DNA from 2 places in the Aquipuribacter aurantiacus genome. Region 1 is predicted to be linked to the other one. Evidence: riboswitches for the same ligand, from Rfam matches in the RefSeq annotation. Region 1 holds a riboswitch; the other holds the start of a gene.
What was found. Region 1 has a riboswitch for S-adenosylmethionine ahead of ACR80Q_RS08170 (flavin reductase family protein). Riboswitches for the same ligand answer to the same signal wherever they lie in the genome.

Region 2: linked by a shared signal. The riboswitch ahead of ACR80Q_RS10875 (bifunctional o-acetylhomoserine/o-acetylserine sulfhydrylase) and the one ahead of ACR80Q_RS08170 (flavin reductase family protein) in region 1 are both predicted to bind S-adenosylmethionine.

Annotation. Positions count from the first base shown of each region.
Region 1 is NZ_JBPKAO010000004.1:316,896-324,640, reverse strand. It holds gene ACR80Q_RS08195 (geranylgeranyl reductase family protein) at 1-1,171, opposite strand, end outside; gene ACR80Q_RS08190 (demethylmenaquinone methyltransferase) at 1,415-2,062, opposite strand; gene ACR80Q_RS08185 (isochorismate synthase) at 2,185-3,489, shown strand; partial or broken gene ACR80Q_RS08180 (DivIVA domain-containing protein) at 3,566-3,667, shown strand; partial or broken gene ACR80Q_RS08175 (DivIVA domain-containing protein) at 3,692-3,820, shown strand; SAM riboswitch class I at 3,920-4,011, shown strand; gene ACR80Q_RS08170 (flavin reductase family protein) at 4,180-4,770, shown strand; gene sfnG (dimethylsulfone monooxygenase SfnG) at 4,767-5,957, shown strand; gene ACR80Q_RS08160 (sugar ABC transporter permease) at 6,028-6,876, opposite strand; gene ACR80Q_RS08155 (ABC transporter permease subunit) at 6,887-7,745, opposite strand, start outside.
Region 2 is NZ_JBPKAO010000007.1:15,772-23,516, forward strand. It holds gene ACR80Q_RS10850 (DUF885 domain-containing protein) at 1-2, shown strand, start outside; gene ACR80Q_RS10855 (YkvA family protein) at 104-436, shown strand; gene ACR80Q_RS10860 (DUF4192 family protein) at 519-1,808, shown strand; gene ACR80Q_RS10865 (RNA polymerase sigma factor) at 1,997-2,704, shown strand; gene ACR80Q_RS10870 (hypothetical protein) at 2,689-3,255, shown strand; SAM riboswitch class IV at 3,397-3,509, shown strand; gene ACR80Q_RS10875 (bifunctional o-acetylhomoserine/o-acetylserine sulfhydrylase) at 3,549-4,865, shown strand; gene metX (homoserine O-acetyltransferase MetX) at 4,927-6,024, shown strand; gene ACR80Q_RS10885 (NUDIX domain-containing protein) at 6,047-6,526, opposite strand; gene ACR80Q_RS10890 (universal stress protein) at 6,618-7,001, shown strand; gene ACR80Q_RS10895 (HhH-GPD-type base excision DNA repair protein) at 7,001-7,594, shown strand.

The sequences.
Region 1 (7,745 bases):
CCCAGGGGTTGCCGATGATCTTCACGAAGACCCGGCCCAGCGCGTAGTAGGCGCCCATCTCGGCCTCGACGGCCTTGGGGTAGGCCTGCAGAGCGCGCTCGCGGGCGTGCTCCGGCATGGCCATCGCCTGGGCGATCACCCCGGCCGCGATCCGGGAGCTGGCCATGGCGTAGGCGATGCCCTCGCCGTTGAACGGGTTGACCATGCCGCCCGCGTCGCCGACCAGCAGAAGGCCCTTGGTGTAGTGCGGCGTGCGGTTGAAGCCCATCGGCAGGGCCGCGCCCTTGATGGCCATCGTCTGGTTGTCGGGGGTGAAGCCCCAGTCGGCCGGCATCGTCGCGACCCAGCGCTGCAGCAGCTCCTTGTAGTCGACCTTGCCGAAGGCGCTGGAGCTGCTGAGGATGCCGAGCCCGACGTTGCTCGTGCCGTCCCCGACGCCGAACACCCAGCCGTAGCCCGGCAGCAGCGTGGACTGCCCGGGCGGGCCGTCCCACAGCTCGAGCCAGGACTCCAGGTAGTCGTCGTGGGTGCGCGGGGACGTGTAGTACGTCCGCACCGCGACCCCGAGCGGACGGTCGTCGCGCTTGATCAGGCCCATGGCCAGGCTGAGCCGGCTGGAGTTGCCGTCGGCGGCGACGACCAGCCTGGCCCTGACGGTGCCGGTCAGGCCGGTCTTGCGGCCCCGCTCGTCGTGGCGGGCCCAGGTGACGGCCGTGATGCGGCCGGTGGCGTCCAGGACCGGGCCGGTGACCGAGGTCTGCTCGAACAGCTGCGCGCCCTCCCGCTGCGCGGTCCGGGCCAGCACCTCGTCGAGGTCGGCGCGGGGGCGGACCAGGCCGTAGCTGGGCACCCCGGTGAGCTCGGGCCAGTCCAGCTGCAGCCGCTGGCCGCCACCGATGATGCGGAGGCCCTTGTTGCGGATCCAGCCGTCCTCCTCGCGGTGCTGCACGCCGAGGGCGACGAGCTCCTTGACCCCGCGCGGGGTCAGCCCGTCGCCGCAGACCTTCTCGCGCGGGAAGGCCGTCTTCTCCAGCAGCACCACGTGCAGGCCGGTCCGGGCGAGGTAGGCCGCGGCCGTCGCGCCGGCGGGGCCCGCGCCGACCACGACGACGTCGGCCTCCGCGGGGACGTCGTCGACCGCGGTGACGGGCTGTTCGGTCAGGGTGCTCACGCGTGGACCTCCAGGGACATGCGCACCGGACTTGTGCACGTGTTCACAAGGGTACGACGGGGCCGGCCGCCCCGCCGGACGGGTGGCCCGGGCCGGCGGGCCGGGCGGGCCGGGCGGGCCGGGCGGGCCGGGCGGGGGTGGCACACGCAGGTGATGTGATCGGGGGGGTGGAGCGGCCGGATCACGACCAGTCCGTGTGCCACCCGTCGGTCAGGACGGCCGGACCGGTGCGGGCCCGCCGGGTCAGGGGCGGACGGCGCGGTGCAGGGCGACGATGCCGGCGCTGGCGTCGCGCCAGGTGACCTGGCTCCAGCCGGCCGCCCGGATCCGTTCGGCGAGCGCCTGCTGGTCGGGCCAGGCCTGGATCGACTCGGCCAGGTAGTCGTAGGCCTCCGGGTTGGACGAGGCCACGCGCGACACCGCGGGCAGCACCCGCAGCAGGTAGCGGTCGTAGACGGCCCGGAACGGCTTCCAGGTGGGGTGGCTGAACTCGCAGACGACGAGGCGGCCACCGGGACGCACGACCCGCAGCATCTCGGCCAGCCCGGCGTCGGGGTCGACCACGTTGCGCAGGCCGAAGGAGATGGTCGCGGCGTCGAACGAGGCGTCGGCGAACGGCAGCCGGGTTGCGTCACCGGCCAGGAACGACATGTCCGGTCGACGACGCCGGCCGACCTGGAGCATGCCGAGGGAGAAGTCGCAGGCCACCGCCCGCACCCCCGCGTCGGCGAACGGCTCGGTCGACGTCCCGGTGCCGGCGGCCAGGTCGAGGACCCGCTCGCCGTGGCGGGCGTCCAGGTCGCGCATCACCATGCGACGCCAGCGGCGGTCGGAGCCGAGCGACAGCACGGTGTTCGTCAGGTCGTACCGCTCGGCGACCCCGTCGAACATCGACGAGACCTCGTCGGGACGCTTGTCCAGCTGGGCGCGGACCGGGGTGTCGGGCACCTGCAGATCGTCCCACGACGCCCGGGGCGCGGGCACGACCGGTGGCGACCTACCCTGTGATCACGATGTCGAGCACCATGGCAGACCACGCCGAGCCGGCCGCCCGTCCTGGCGCCCGGCTCGTGTCACGCACCGTCGAGATCGACGACCCCGGCCCGTTGCTGGAGCTGCTGCCCCCCGGGCAGGCCCCGTTGTCCTGGGTGCGGCGCGGCGAGGGTCTCGTGGGCTGGGGCGAGACCGCCCGGGTGAGCACGACCGGCCCCGACCGGTTCGCCGCCGCCGAGCGGCGGTGGCAGCGGCTGCTGGCCGGCGCCGTGGTCCGCGACGACGTGGGCCTGCGGGGCACCGGTCCGGTGGCCTTCGGGTCGTTCGCGTTCGCCGACGGCTCGCCCAGCACCAGCCAGCTCGTCGTCCCGGCGACGGTCGTCGGGCACCGGGACGGGCGCTGGTGGCTGACGAGGACCACCCTCACCGACGGCAACACCGACGGCGTGATCCCGGGACCGGTCGACGGGCCGCCGCCCGTGGCGCCCGCCCCACCACGACCGGGCCCGGTCGCGTTCGCCGACGGCGCGGTGAGCAGCGCCGCCTGGGAGGCACTGGTGGAGGCCGCCGTCCGCCGCATCGAGGCCGGCGAGGTGGCCAAGGTCGTCCTGGCCCGGGACCTGCTGGCCCGCACCGGGTCCCCCCTGGACCCGCGCGCGCTGCTGCGGCGCCTGGCGGACGCCTACCCCTCCACCTGGACGTTCAGCGTCGACGGACTGGTGGGCGCCACCCCGGAGATGCTCGTCCGCACGCAGATGCGGCTGGTCGCCTCGCGCGTGCTGGCCGGGACCATCCGCCGCACCGGTGACGACGCCCACGACCTGGCCCTGGCGGCGTCGCTGGCCCGGTCGAGCAAGGACCTGGGCGAGCACGAGTACGCCGTCCGCAGCGTGGTCGAGGCCATCACCCCCTTCTGCGCCGGCACCAACGTCCCGGAGTCGCCGTTCGTGCTGCACCTGGCCAACGTCATGCACCTGGCCACCGACGTCACCGGCGTCCTGCGCGACGACGTGTCGAGCCTGCACCTGGCGGCCGCCCTGCACCCCTCGGCCGCGGTCTGCGGGACGCCGACGACGGCCGCGGCCGCCCTCATCGCCGAGCTGGAGGGCATGGACCGCGGTCGCTACGCCGGGCCGGTGGGCTGGCTGGACGCGGCGGGCGACGGCGAGTGGGGCATCGCGCTGCGGTGCGGCCAGCTCGACCCGGACGGCCACGAGATCCGCCTGTTCGCGGGCTGCGGCATCGTCGAGGGGTCGGACCCGGCCGCCGAGCTCGCGGAGTCGACCGCCAAGTTCGTGCCGATGCGCGACGCCCTGGCCGGCTGAGCCGAACGGATGGGACCGGGCACCGTCGGGCCCGTCCCGCCGCCCCACCCGGCCGTGGCGCGAGAGGATCGGGGCCATGACCCTGACCGTGGACGCCGTCCGCAGCCGGACGTTCACGACGACCAAGTGGCGTGAGGGCTACGCCGCCGACGAGGTGGACGCGTTCCTCGACCGGGTCGCCGACGCGCTGCAGCAGGTCCACGTGGGCCGACCCACGACCCTCACCGCGGAGGAGGTGGTGGCCGTCCGGTTCGCCCCGACCAAGTTCCGCACCGGCTACGACCAGGACGAGGTCGACGACTTCCTCGACGAGGTCGTGCTGACCCTGCGCGGGGACGGCTGACCCGACCGGCACGACCGCCGTCCCAGACGCCGAGACGGATCGACCGGGACCTGGACAGGACCCGCCCGGTCTGCCACCTTCGTCCTGCAACCATCCAGAGCGACCGAGAGACCTGGCTCGTAGACGTCGCAGCAACCCCCGGCAACGGGTGCGGGTGCTTCCGCCAGGACCGATGGAGGAGCAACCGATGTTCAGCACCCCTCTCGTGCGTCGACGTGCCGTCGACCTGCTGCACACCTGCTCCGCGGTCTGTCCGTCCTGAGCCGACCACCTCGCTCGGACCTGCACCGGACCACCTGACCGCACGAGCCCGGGCCGCCACGGCGCCCGGGACCAAGGAGCTCACCGTGACCACCACCCCCGCCTGGGGTGGACCCGCGGTGGACCTTCGGCGCGCGTTCCGGCTCGACGCCTCCAGCGTCTGGGTCGTGACGTCCGCGCACGAGGGCTCACCCGTCGGGTTCACCGCCGTGTCCGTCGCCTCGGTGTCGATCTCGCCGCCGTTGCTGTCGTTCAACGTGTCCCGCACCTCCTCCAGCCTGGGCACGCTGCTGCGCTCGGGCCGCTACGCCGCCCACCTGCTGTCAGCGGACCAGGAGGACGTCGCACGCCGGTTCGCCGCCGACGCCTCCCGGCGCTTCACCGAGGAGACCACCTGGTCCTGGGCCGACGACGGCCTGCCCCACGTCCACGGGACGGTGACCCGGGTGTCGGGGGCCGTGCTGCGACTCGTCGACGCCGGGGACTCCCTCGTCGTCCTCGGGGAGGTCCACGACGTCCGCGACGACCTCGACCTCCCCGGACCCGCCGACCCCCACCTCGCCCGGGGCGGGTACGGCGTCCGGCCGGCCCACCGGTCCGGGCCGCTGGTCCACCACGACGGCCGCTACACCCGTACCGCGGCGCCCGCCGCACAGCTGACCGGAGCCGTCGCATGAGCACACCGTCTTCGCGTCCCGACGCCCCCTCCGAGCCGCTGCGCTTCGCCTACTGGGTGCCCAACGTGTCCGGCGGGCTCGTGGTGTCGACGCTGCCGCAGCGCACCGAGCACTCCCCCGCCTACAACGTCGACACCGCCCGGGCGGCCGAGGCCGCGGGTTTCGACTACGCCCTCACCCAGGTCCGCTACGGCGCCTCCTACGGGGCGGACTCCCAGCACGAGTCGACCTCGTTCTCGCTGGCGCTGCTGCTGGCCACCGAGCGGCTGACGGTCATCGCGGCCGTCCACCCGTACTTCTGGCCGCCGACCGTCCTGGCCAAGTGGGCCGCCACGGCCCAGGAGCTGACGGGCGGACGCCTCGCGCTCAACGTCGTGTCGGGCTGGTTCAAGGGTGAGGCCCTCAGCCTGGGCGCGACCTGGCTGGAGCACGGCGAGCGCTACCGGCAGTCGGAGGAGTTCATCGACGTGCTGCGCGGGGCGTGGACCACGGACGACTTCACCTACCGCGGGGACTACTTCCGGACCCGGGACCTGACGTTCCGACCACGACCGGACGTGCTGCCGGAGATCTTCCAGGGCGGCAACTCGACCGACGCCCGGCACATGGCCGGGCGGGCCAGCGACTGGTACCTCATGAACGGGGCCGGGTTCGACGCGGTCGCCGAGCAGGTCTCGGAGGTGGGTGGGTACGCCGCGGCCGCCGACCGACGGGTGCGGTTCGGCCTGAACGGCTTCGCGGTGGTCCGCGACACCGAGGCCGAGGCCCGGCAGGTCGTCGAGGACATCGTCGCCCACGCCGACGTGGCCAAGGTCGAGGGGTTCCGCGACGCCGTGCAGCAGGCCGGGAGCAGCACGCGCGACGGCAGGGGCATGTGGGCCGACAGCGACCTCACGGACCTGGTGCAGTACAACGACGGGTTCCGGACCGGGCTGATCGGCACCCCGGAGCAGGTCGCCCGGCGGGTGCTGGCCTACCGGCTCATCGGCGTCGACCTGCTGCTGCTGGGGTTCCTGCACGTCCGGGAGGAGGTGCAGGCCTTCGGCGAGCGGGTCATCCCGCTGGTGCGCGAGCTCGAGCGCGAGGTCGCGGCGGTGGCCGACCCGGTGGCCCACCTGGGGCTGGAGACCGAGCTCGCGCACGCCCTGGGCGCCGCGCGGCAGCCGGGGGTCGTCGTCCCCGCTTAATCGGCCCGACCCGGTCCTGGGGGCCGCGGACGGGGGCGCCGCCCCGGGTCCTGACCGGTGCGGGGTCGCCCTACTTGACCGAGCCCGCCGTCAGCCCGGAGACGATGTACTTCTGCAGCCACTGGAACAGCAGCACGGGCGGGATGGTGCCGAGCAGCGCCCCGGCCGCGAAGAAGCCCCAGTTGGCGTTCAGCTGGCTGCTGACCAGCTGGTAGAGCCCGACGGCGAGGGTCTGCGACTCCGGGGCCGTGAGCAGGATGCTGGCGACGAGGAACTCGTTGAGCGTGGTGATGAACGCGAGCAGCACGACCACGGCCAGGACCGGGGCGGACAGCGGCAGCACCATGGTGAAGAACACCCGGGCGTGACCCGCCCCGTCCACCTTCATGGCCTCGTCGAGCTCCTTGGGGATGGTGTCGAAGAACCCCTTGATGAGGAACGTGCTCACCCCGAGGGCGCCGCCCATGTAGACGAGGATGAGCCCGACCGTCGTGCCGAGGCCGATGCCGGGGAACAGCTGGCCGATCTCGAACACGAGCAGGAAGATCGCGATGGCGGCGAGGATCTGCGGGAACATCTGGATGAGCAGCAGGCCCAGCAGCCCCACGCGCCGACCGGCGAAGCGGAACCGGCTGAACGCGTACGCGGACAGGCTGGCGACGAACACCTGCGCCACCGCCGTCACCGTGGCGACGAACAGCGTGTTCACGTACCAGTTGGCGTACGGGTACACCGGTGAGCGGAACAGGTCGCGGTAGTTCTCGAGGCTGATGTCGCTGAACAGCGCGTTGCTGGCCGTGAGCGTGCCCGCGGGGTTCAGCGACGCGCTGACGACGAAGACGATGGGGAACAGCGCGAACACGAGGGCCGCGAGGCCCACGAGGTGACGCCAGCCGGTGTCGGCGAACCACTTGGTCATGTCCAGCCCCTCAGTTGATCTCTTCGAGCGAGCGGGTCTGACGGAAGCCGAGCGCCGAGATCGTCGCGACGATGGCGAAGATGAACACGCTGATCGCGCAGGCGAAGCCCCACTGCTGGCCGCCGCCGCTCTCGAAGCCCAGCGTGTACACGACGTGGATGAGCAGGTCGGTGCTGCCGATCGTGATGGGCGCGGTCGGGATGTTCGGGCCGCCCCCGGTCACGAAGTAGATGAGCGTGAAGTTGTTGAAGTTGAAGGCGAAGCTGGCGATGAGCAGCGGCGCGACGCTCACCATGAGCAGCGGCAGGATGATGGAGCGGAACACCCGCAGCGCGCTGGCCCCGTCGACCCGGGCCGCCTCCTTGACGTCGTTCGGGATGCTCTGCAGCGCCCCCGTGCAGACGAGGAACATGTACGGGAAGCCCAGCCACAGGTTGACGAGCAGGATGCTGGCCTTGGCCAGCCAGGGGTCGTTGAGCCACTGGATCTCCGCCCCGCCCAGCAGGACCTGGTTGACGAACCCGAAGCTCGGGTTGAGGAAGCCCGCCCACAGCAGCATCGACATGAAGCTCGGCGCGGCGTAGGGCAGCAGCAGCAACGACCGGTACACCTTCCGGCCCCTCATCCGCGGGTTGTCCAGGGCCATGGCCAGGGCCACCCCGAGCAGGAACGTGAGGACCACCGACAGCGCCGCGAACGCGAACGTCCACGCCAGGACCTGCAGGAACGGCCCGCGCAGCCGGTCGTCGGTGAACATCCGCTCGAAGTTGGCGGTGCCCACCCCCACCCGCCAGCCGGGGGTGAGCGCCTGCCCGTCCCCGTCGACGTAGAAGCCGCGCGTCTGGTCGGCGGAGTAGGTGGTGCCGTCC
Region 2 (7,745 bases), on a different contig from region 1:
GAGGTCCTCGACGGCGGGGAACCTCGGGGCGGTCGGAACGGCGACGGTCGGCGTACCGTTGTGCTTCTCGAGGAACGGGAGGACGAGGATGAGACCAGGACGCGTGGCAGCCCTGCGGGTGCTGCTGGAGGTGTTCCGCGGTGGAGGCCCCTACGGCCTCGCCCAACGGCTGGGTGCGCTCCCACGGCTCGTGCTCACCGCTGCCCGCGGGGCCTACCGCGACTGGGACCGCCGACGGGCGCTCGGGGTCGTGGCCGGGATGCTCTACGTCCTGTCCCCGGTCGACCTCGTGCCGGAGGCGCTGCTCGGCGTCTTCGGCCTGGCCGACGACGCCCTCGTGGCCGCCTGGCTCGCGGGCGCGGTCCTGTCCGAGGTCGACCACTTCCTGGACTGGGAGAAGGCCCGGGACCGGGTCGTGCAGGGGTCCGTCGCCTGAGCGGTCGTCCACAGCCCTGAGGGTTCGTCCACAGCCCGAGGTCGCCGGGTCGCCGGGGGGCTGGCGGGGCCAGCCTCGGGGGATGGACCCGCGAGCGACCCCGACGCCCACCGCCTCCCACCCCCCGCCCGACATCCGGCTGCGCGACCCGGCCGGGGCGGTCGCGGCCGTGCCCTACCTGCTCGGCTTCACCCCGCAGCGGTCGTTGGTGGTGATCGGGGTCGCCGACGACCGCTCCGTGGGGGCGTCGCTGCGCTGCGACTACGAGCCGGGCGGCCCGCCGGCCACCACCGGGCTCCTCTGGGAGCACCTGCAACGGGTGCTGCTGCGCAACGGCTGCAGCACGTCGCTGCTGCTGGTCTACACCGCGCAGGACCCCGACGACCTGCCGACCGGGTGGGCCGACGCGCTCCTCGGGGCCGCCCTGCCGGTCCGTGGGGCCGGTGACCCGGCCGACAGCCACCCGGACGACGGAGACCCGGCGGACGGCGACCCGGACGACGAGGAGGTCGTCGACGGAGCACCGGGACGGCTCGGGGTGCTCGACGTGCTCGTCGTGGGTCCCTCGCGGTTCCGGTCGGTGCTGTGCGAGGACCGGGCCTGCTGCCCGCCGCAGGGGACGCCCGTCACCGAGGCGCGCCACCACCCCGTCGCGGCCGGCTTCGTGCTGGCCGGTCGCAACCCCGCGACGGACCGGGACTCCGTCGCCCCCGAGGGCACCGTGACCCAGGCCGAGCGGGCCCGGGCGCTGGCCGCAGCGCGGTCGGTCGCCCCCACGCCCGCATCGACGCCCGCATCGACGCCCGCCCCCACGCCCGCACCGACCGGTGTCACCGACGCCGTGTCGGACCGGTTGCTCGCCCGGTGGGTCGACTGCCTGCCCGAGGGGCCGGACCCCGAGCTCGCAGGCACCCTGGCCGCGGCGTGGTGGGTCAGCCCCGCGCTGCGGGACGCCTGCCTGGCCGTCCTGCTGCCCGGGGGGTCGCTGCGCCCGGCCGGGCCGGCCCCGGTCGCGCCGACGTCCTCCGCGGCCCTCGCGGCGCGGCGGGACAGGGCGGGGGCGCGTCTGCACGAGGTGCTGACCGACCCCGCCTGCGCCCGGGCCACCCGGGTGGGCTCACCGGTGCTGCGTCGCATGGCCGCGCTCACCTCCGGGCCCGAGCGGGCGACGGTGCTGGCCGCGCACGCCTGGCTCTGCTGGGCGGCGGGCGAGGGGACCGCGGCCGGGGTGCTGGCGGAACGGGCGCTGCTGGGCGGGGACGACGAGCCCCTGGCCGCGCTGGTCCTGCGGTGCCTCGACCACGGCCTCGGGGCGCCGTGGACGTCCTCGGCCCGGGGCAGGGCGGCCGGGCCGCCGCGTCGGTGGTCATGATGCTGCGGCGGGTATCAACCGCCGGCCATGACCGCTCCTGCGGTCATGGCTGGAGGCTGGTGGTGGTGATCGGGGAGCGGGTACGGTCCGTCCGCACCCGTCCTACGTCGGCAGCCTGTCCAGCGACGGAGCCGCCGAGCACCCAGCGCGTACCCGACGAGACCCGTCGGCGTCCGTCAGGAGGTCCGATGGTCAGCAACCGCACCGTCCCCCCTGCGGGTACGGCCGGTACCGCGGCCGTGCCGGGGGCGCGGGACGCCACGGCGCGACGCCCCGGTGACGCGCTACCGGACCTGGCCGTGGTGCCGGCGCCACCCGGGCCCAGGCGGCACGAGCTCGCGGACCGCTCCGCGGCGCTGTTCCGTGCCTGGTGCGACGGGGACAACCGCGCCAGCGCCGAGCTGGTCACCCTGCTGACCCCCACCCTGTGGCACACCGCCCGGGCCTACCGGGTCGACCACGCCACCGCCGAGGACGTCGTGCAGAACGCCTGGATGGCGCTGGCGCGTCGGCGGGACCAGGTCCGGGACCCGCAGGCGGTCCTGGCCTGGCTGCTGGTGACCGTGCGCCGGGACGCGGCCCGCACGGCCGCGGGCGCGCGGGTCGCCGTCGCCGACCCCGAGCCGCTCCTGGCGGTCAGCCCCGACCCGTCCCCCGGTCCCGCGGCCACGGTCATCGACGACGACCGGGCCCGGCGGCTGTGGTCGGCGGTCGGGAGGCTGTCGGAGCGCTGCCAGCGGCTGCTGCGCGTGGTGGCCTTCTCCGACCGGCCCGACTACGCGTCGCTGTCGGTCGACCTGGGCATGCCCATGGGCAGCATCGGCCCCACCCGGGGCCGGTGCCTCAAGAAGCTGCGGGAGCACCTGGGCGAGGAGTCGCAGTGGACGACGACGTGAACCGCGCCGATGGCCGGCCGGACCGGGCGGGGGACGCCGGGGACCGCGTCGCCGAGCAGCGCGGCGGGGAGCACGAGCCGGCCGCGGCGTCGTCGTTGGCGGCCGAGCTGCGCCAGATGTGGCAGCAGCTGGACCCGGTGCCGTCGGGGCTGTCGGAGCGGGTGGTCTTCTCGCTGGAGGTGGAGGCGTTCACCGGCATCGACCTCGACCTGGAGCTCGAGCTGATGCGACTGCAGCAGACCCAGTCCACCGGGGTCGGCGCCCGCGGCGACGACGAGGTGCGCACCGTCACCTTCGGCAGCGAGTCGATGACCGTCATGCTCGCCATCAGCGACGTCGAGGGCGGGCACCGGATCGACGGCTGGGTCGCGCCCGGCGGCCGGCGGGGGATCGAGGTCCGCACCGCCGCCGGGGCCAGCCGGGAGGAGTGCGACGAGACGGGACGGTTCGCGCTCGCCTTCGTGCCCCCGGGGCACTTCCAGCTCGTCCTGGTCGGCGACGACCCGGGCGACGCGCAGCGCGCGGTCGTCACCCCCGCGCTGACCCTGTGACCCCGGCCGTCCCGGCCCTCGCGGTCGGCCCGCTCGTCGCGGTCGGCCCGCTCGAGGCCACGCACGCGGCGGGTGACCCGTCCGGGTTCCGTCATCCGGACGCCTGGCGGCCTGCCGACCCCGTGTCGTAGGCTCCGCGCAGGTCATGAGCACCAGCGTCAAGCCCCGGCTCGCTGGTCGGCAACCCTCCTCCGCGGTGGGGTGCCCCGGGTGAGGACCTGGCCGTCACCGATCGGTGACGGCAAGCGCGGGCCCGCTCGGCGGGCCCCGGTGACCACGGAGGTCCACCCCTGATGAACGACGCCTGGTCCTTCGAGACCCGTCAGATCCACGCCGGCCAGCAGCCCGACCCCACCACGGGAGCCCGGGCGCTGCCGATCTACGCCACCACCTCCTACGCCTTCACCAGCACGGAGCACGCGGAGAACCTCTTCGCGCTCAAGGAGTTCGGGAACATCTACACCCGGATCATGAACCCGACGCAGGACGCCGTCGAGCAGCGCATCGCCAGCCTCGAGGGCGGGGTCGGAGCGCTCCTGCTGGCCAGCGGCCAGGCCGCCGAGACCGTCGCGCTGCTCAACGTCGCGGAGGCGGGCGACCACATCGTGTCCAGCCCCCGCCTCTACGGCGGCACGTACAACCTGCTCCACTACACGTTCCCCAAGCTGGGCATCCAGGTGTCGTTCGTGGAGGACCCCGACGACCTGGACAGCTGGCGCGCCGCGGTACGGCCGAACACCAAGGCGTTCTTCGGCGAGACGATCTCCAACCCGTACCAGGACGTCCTCGACATCGAGGGGGTCGCGACCGTCGCGCACGAGGCGGGTGTCCCGCTGGTCGTGGACAACACGGTCGCCACGCCCTACCTGATCCGGCCCCTGGAGTGGGGCGCGGACGTCGTCGTGCACTCGGCGACCAAGTTCCTCGGCGGGCACGGCACCGCGGTGGCGGGCGCCATCGTCGACGGCGGCCGCTTCGACTACACCACCCAGCCCGAGCGGTTCCCGGGCTTCAACACCCCGGACCCCAGCTACAACGGCCTGGTCTACGGCCGTGACCTGGGCGTCGGCAGCCCGCTCGGCGCCAACCTGTCCTACGTCCTCAAGGCGCGGGTCCAGCTGCTGCGTGACATGGGCTCCGCCGTCAGCCCGTTCAACGCGTTCCTCGTCGCCCAGGGCATCGAGACGCTGAGCCTGCGCATGGAGCGGCACGTCGACAACGCCCGTGCCGTCGCCGCCTGGTTGCAGGACCGCGACGAGGTGCAGCGCGTGGCCTACGCGAGCCTGCCCGGCAGCCCGTGGTTCGACCGGGCGCAGAAGTACGCCCCGCGTGGTTCCGGGTCGGTGCTCGCCTTCGAGATCGCCGGGGGGGTCGAGGCCGGGCGTCGTTTCGTCGAGGCGCTCGAGCTGCACAGCCACGTCGCCAACATCGGCGACGTGCGCAGCCTGGTCATCCACCCCGCGTCGACCACGCACAGCCAGCTGAGCGAGGCGGAGCAGGCGGCCAGCGGGGTCACGCCCGGACTGGTCCGGCTGTCGGTCGGGCTGGAGCACCTCGACGACATCCTCGCGGACCTCGAGGCGGGCTTCCGGGCGGCCAAGGGCGCCTGAGGTGAGGTCATGGCGGGACGGAGACCCCCTCGGCGGGCGCACGGTCGTCGGGGTCGGGGCGGTGGGCACGGAGTCCGGGACGGTGCTGCCTGACGTCCGGGTGTCCTACGAGAGCTGGGGCACCCCGCGGACCGGGCCGGACGGGACGGTCGAGAACGCGGTGCTCGTGCTGCACGCACTCACCGGCGACTCCCACGTCGTCGGACCGGCCGGGCCCGCCCACCCCTCGCCCGGCTGGTGGGGCGGTGTCGTCGGCGACGGCCTGGCGCTGGACACCCGGCGCTGGTTCGTCGTGGCCCCCAACGTCCTGGGCGGCTGCCAGGGCACGACCGGCCCCGGCAGCCTGGCCCCGGACGGCCGGGCCTGGGGGAGCCGGTTCCCGCGCATCAGCATCCGCGACCAGGTCGCGGTGGAGGCCCTGCTGGCCGACCGGCTCGGCGTCCGGCGCTGGGCCATGGTCACCGGCGGGTCCATGGGGGGGATGCGCGCGCTGGAGTGGGCCGTGGGCCACCCCGGGCGGGTCGCCTCCGTCGCGGTGCTCGCCAGCACGGCGGTGGCCAGCGGGGACCAGATCGCGTGGTGCGCGCCCCAGGTCGCCGCCATCACCTCCGACCCCGGCTGGCACGGCGGTGACTACTACGACCGACCGGGCCCCGGACCGGTCGACGGGCTGGGGGTGGCACGCCGCATCGCCCACGTGACCTACCGCTCGCGGTGGGAGATGGACACCCGCTTCGGTCGCGACCCGCAGCCGGGCGAGGACCCGGACCTCGACGGTCGCTACGCCGTCGAGTCCTACCTGGACCACCAGGCCGGCAAGCTGGCCGGCCGCTTCGACGCCGGTTCGTACGTCACGCTGACCCGGTCGATGAACTCCCACGACGTCGGTCGAGGCCGCGGCGGCACCGCCGCGGCCCTGGCGACGGTGAGCGCCCGCACCACCGTCGTCGCCGTCGACTCCGACCGGCTGTACCCGCCGGAGCAGCAGGAGCAGGTCGTCGAGCACGTCCCCGACGCCCGGCTGGAGCTGGTCAGGTCCCGGTACGGCCACGACGGGTTCCTCGTGGAGACGGAGGCCGTGGCCGCGGTCCTGGCCCGGACCCTGGCCGGGGCGGACCACGACCTCAGGCCACGCGACGACGACCGCTGCCGGGCGTAGGGGCGGACGCCTCGGCGCCGCCTCAGCCCGCGGCGGCGCTGCGGACGTGCTCGGACAGCCGCTGCCAGTCCCGCGCCAGCCCGTGGTGCAGCGGCAGGTCGGGGACGAGCGTCACGGGCACCCAGCTGAGGTCGGCGGTCTCGTGGTTGGCGGCGTGCACCCGCGCGTCCTCACCCGCCCGCGCCAGGACGTAGTCGTAGCGCCAGTCGTCGTGGTCGGTGCCGGTCAGCGTCGCCCACACCTGCACGTGCCCGGCGGAGACGCCGACCTCCTCGTTGGCCTCCCGCAGGGCTGCGGCGACGGGGTCCTCGTGGGAGTCCCGGGCGCCCCCCGGCACCGCCCAGGTACCGCCGTCGTGGACCCACGAGGCTCGGTGCTGCAGCAGCACCTCGGCCCCGTCCGCGCCGTCGCGGTAGAGCACCAGGCCCGCCGCGCCGTTCAGCCCCCAGTGTCGCGAGCCGCACCGGCAGCTCACCCACCCGTCCCCGTCACGGCTCGCCACCGTCCCAGCGTACGAGGCCCGGCGGGGACCGTTACGGTGGCACCGGTAGAACCCGTCCGACGAGGGACGGGACCGTCGACCAGGAGGTGCCATGGCCGTCGTGGTGGGCTATCTGCCCAGCCGTGAGGGACGAGCGGCGCTCGCCCACGGGGTGGACGCGGCGGTCCGTCGGAACGTCCGCCTGGTGGTGGTCAGCAGCAAGGAGGACACCGCCGAGGCGGTGGAGGCCGACCTGGCCTCCTTCACCGAGCAGCTGCACGAGCACGGTCTGAGCTACGAGGTGCGGCACCTGCCGCGCAGCAGCGACCCGGCCGACGACCTGCTCGCGGTGGCCGACGAGGTCGAGGCCCACGTCATCGTGATCGGCCTGCGCCGTCGTTCGCCCGTCGGCAAGCTCATCCTCGGCAGCAACGCCCAGCGGATCCTGCTCGACGCGACCTGCCCCGTGCTGGCGGTCAAGGGCGACGGCGGCTGATCGTGGCGGGGCTGCGGCTGACCGGCGACGACCGGGCCGACCACCTGCTGGGCTCCGACCCGTTCGCCCTGCTCGTCGGGATGCTGCTCGACCAGCAGATCCGGATGGAGACCGCGTTCGCGGGCCCGCGGCGGCTCCTGGACCGGATGCCCGGCGCCCCGGAGCGGCTCGACCCGGTCCAGGTCGCGCAGATGGACCCCGAGGAGCTGGGCGCCGCCATGGCGGGTCCCCCCGCCGTGCACCGCTACCACGCCAGCATGGCGCGGCGCCTGCAGGACCTGGCCCGGGCCGTGAGGGACGAGTACGACGGCGACGCCGCCGCGCTGTGGGACACGACCGACGGGGCCGAGCTCCTGCGCCGGGTCAAGGCCCTGCCCGGCTTCGGCGAGCAGAAGGCGCGCATCTTCGTCGCGCTGCTGGGCAAGCAGCTGGCGGTCCGGCCCGAGGGCTGGCGCGAGGCGGCGGGGGAGTACGGCGAGGACGGCGTGCACCGCTCGGTCGCCGACGTCGTGGACGACGACACGCTGAACCAGGTCCGGGACTTCAAGCAGGCTCGCAAGGCCGCGGCCAAGGCCGCCTCCGCGTCCACCTGACGACGGCCCTGCACGGCCCTGCACGCCGTCCCGGCCGGGCCCTCCGCGGGCCCCCGGACGGCGACGAGGCGCGACCCTCCGGCCTGCCGGCGGCCCGGCCGGACCCGCCTCCCGGCGGAACAGGTGACGCCGTCGCGGCGTTGCCGCAGTG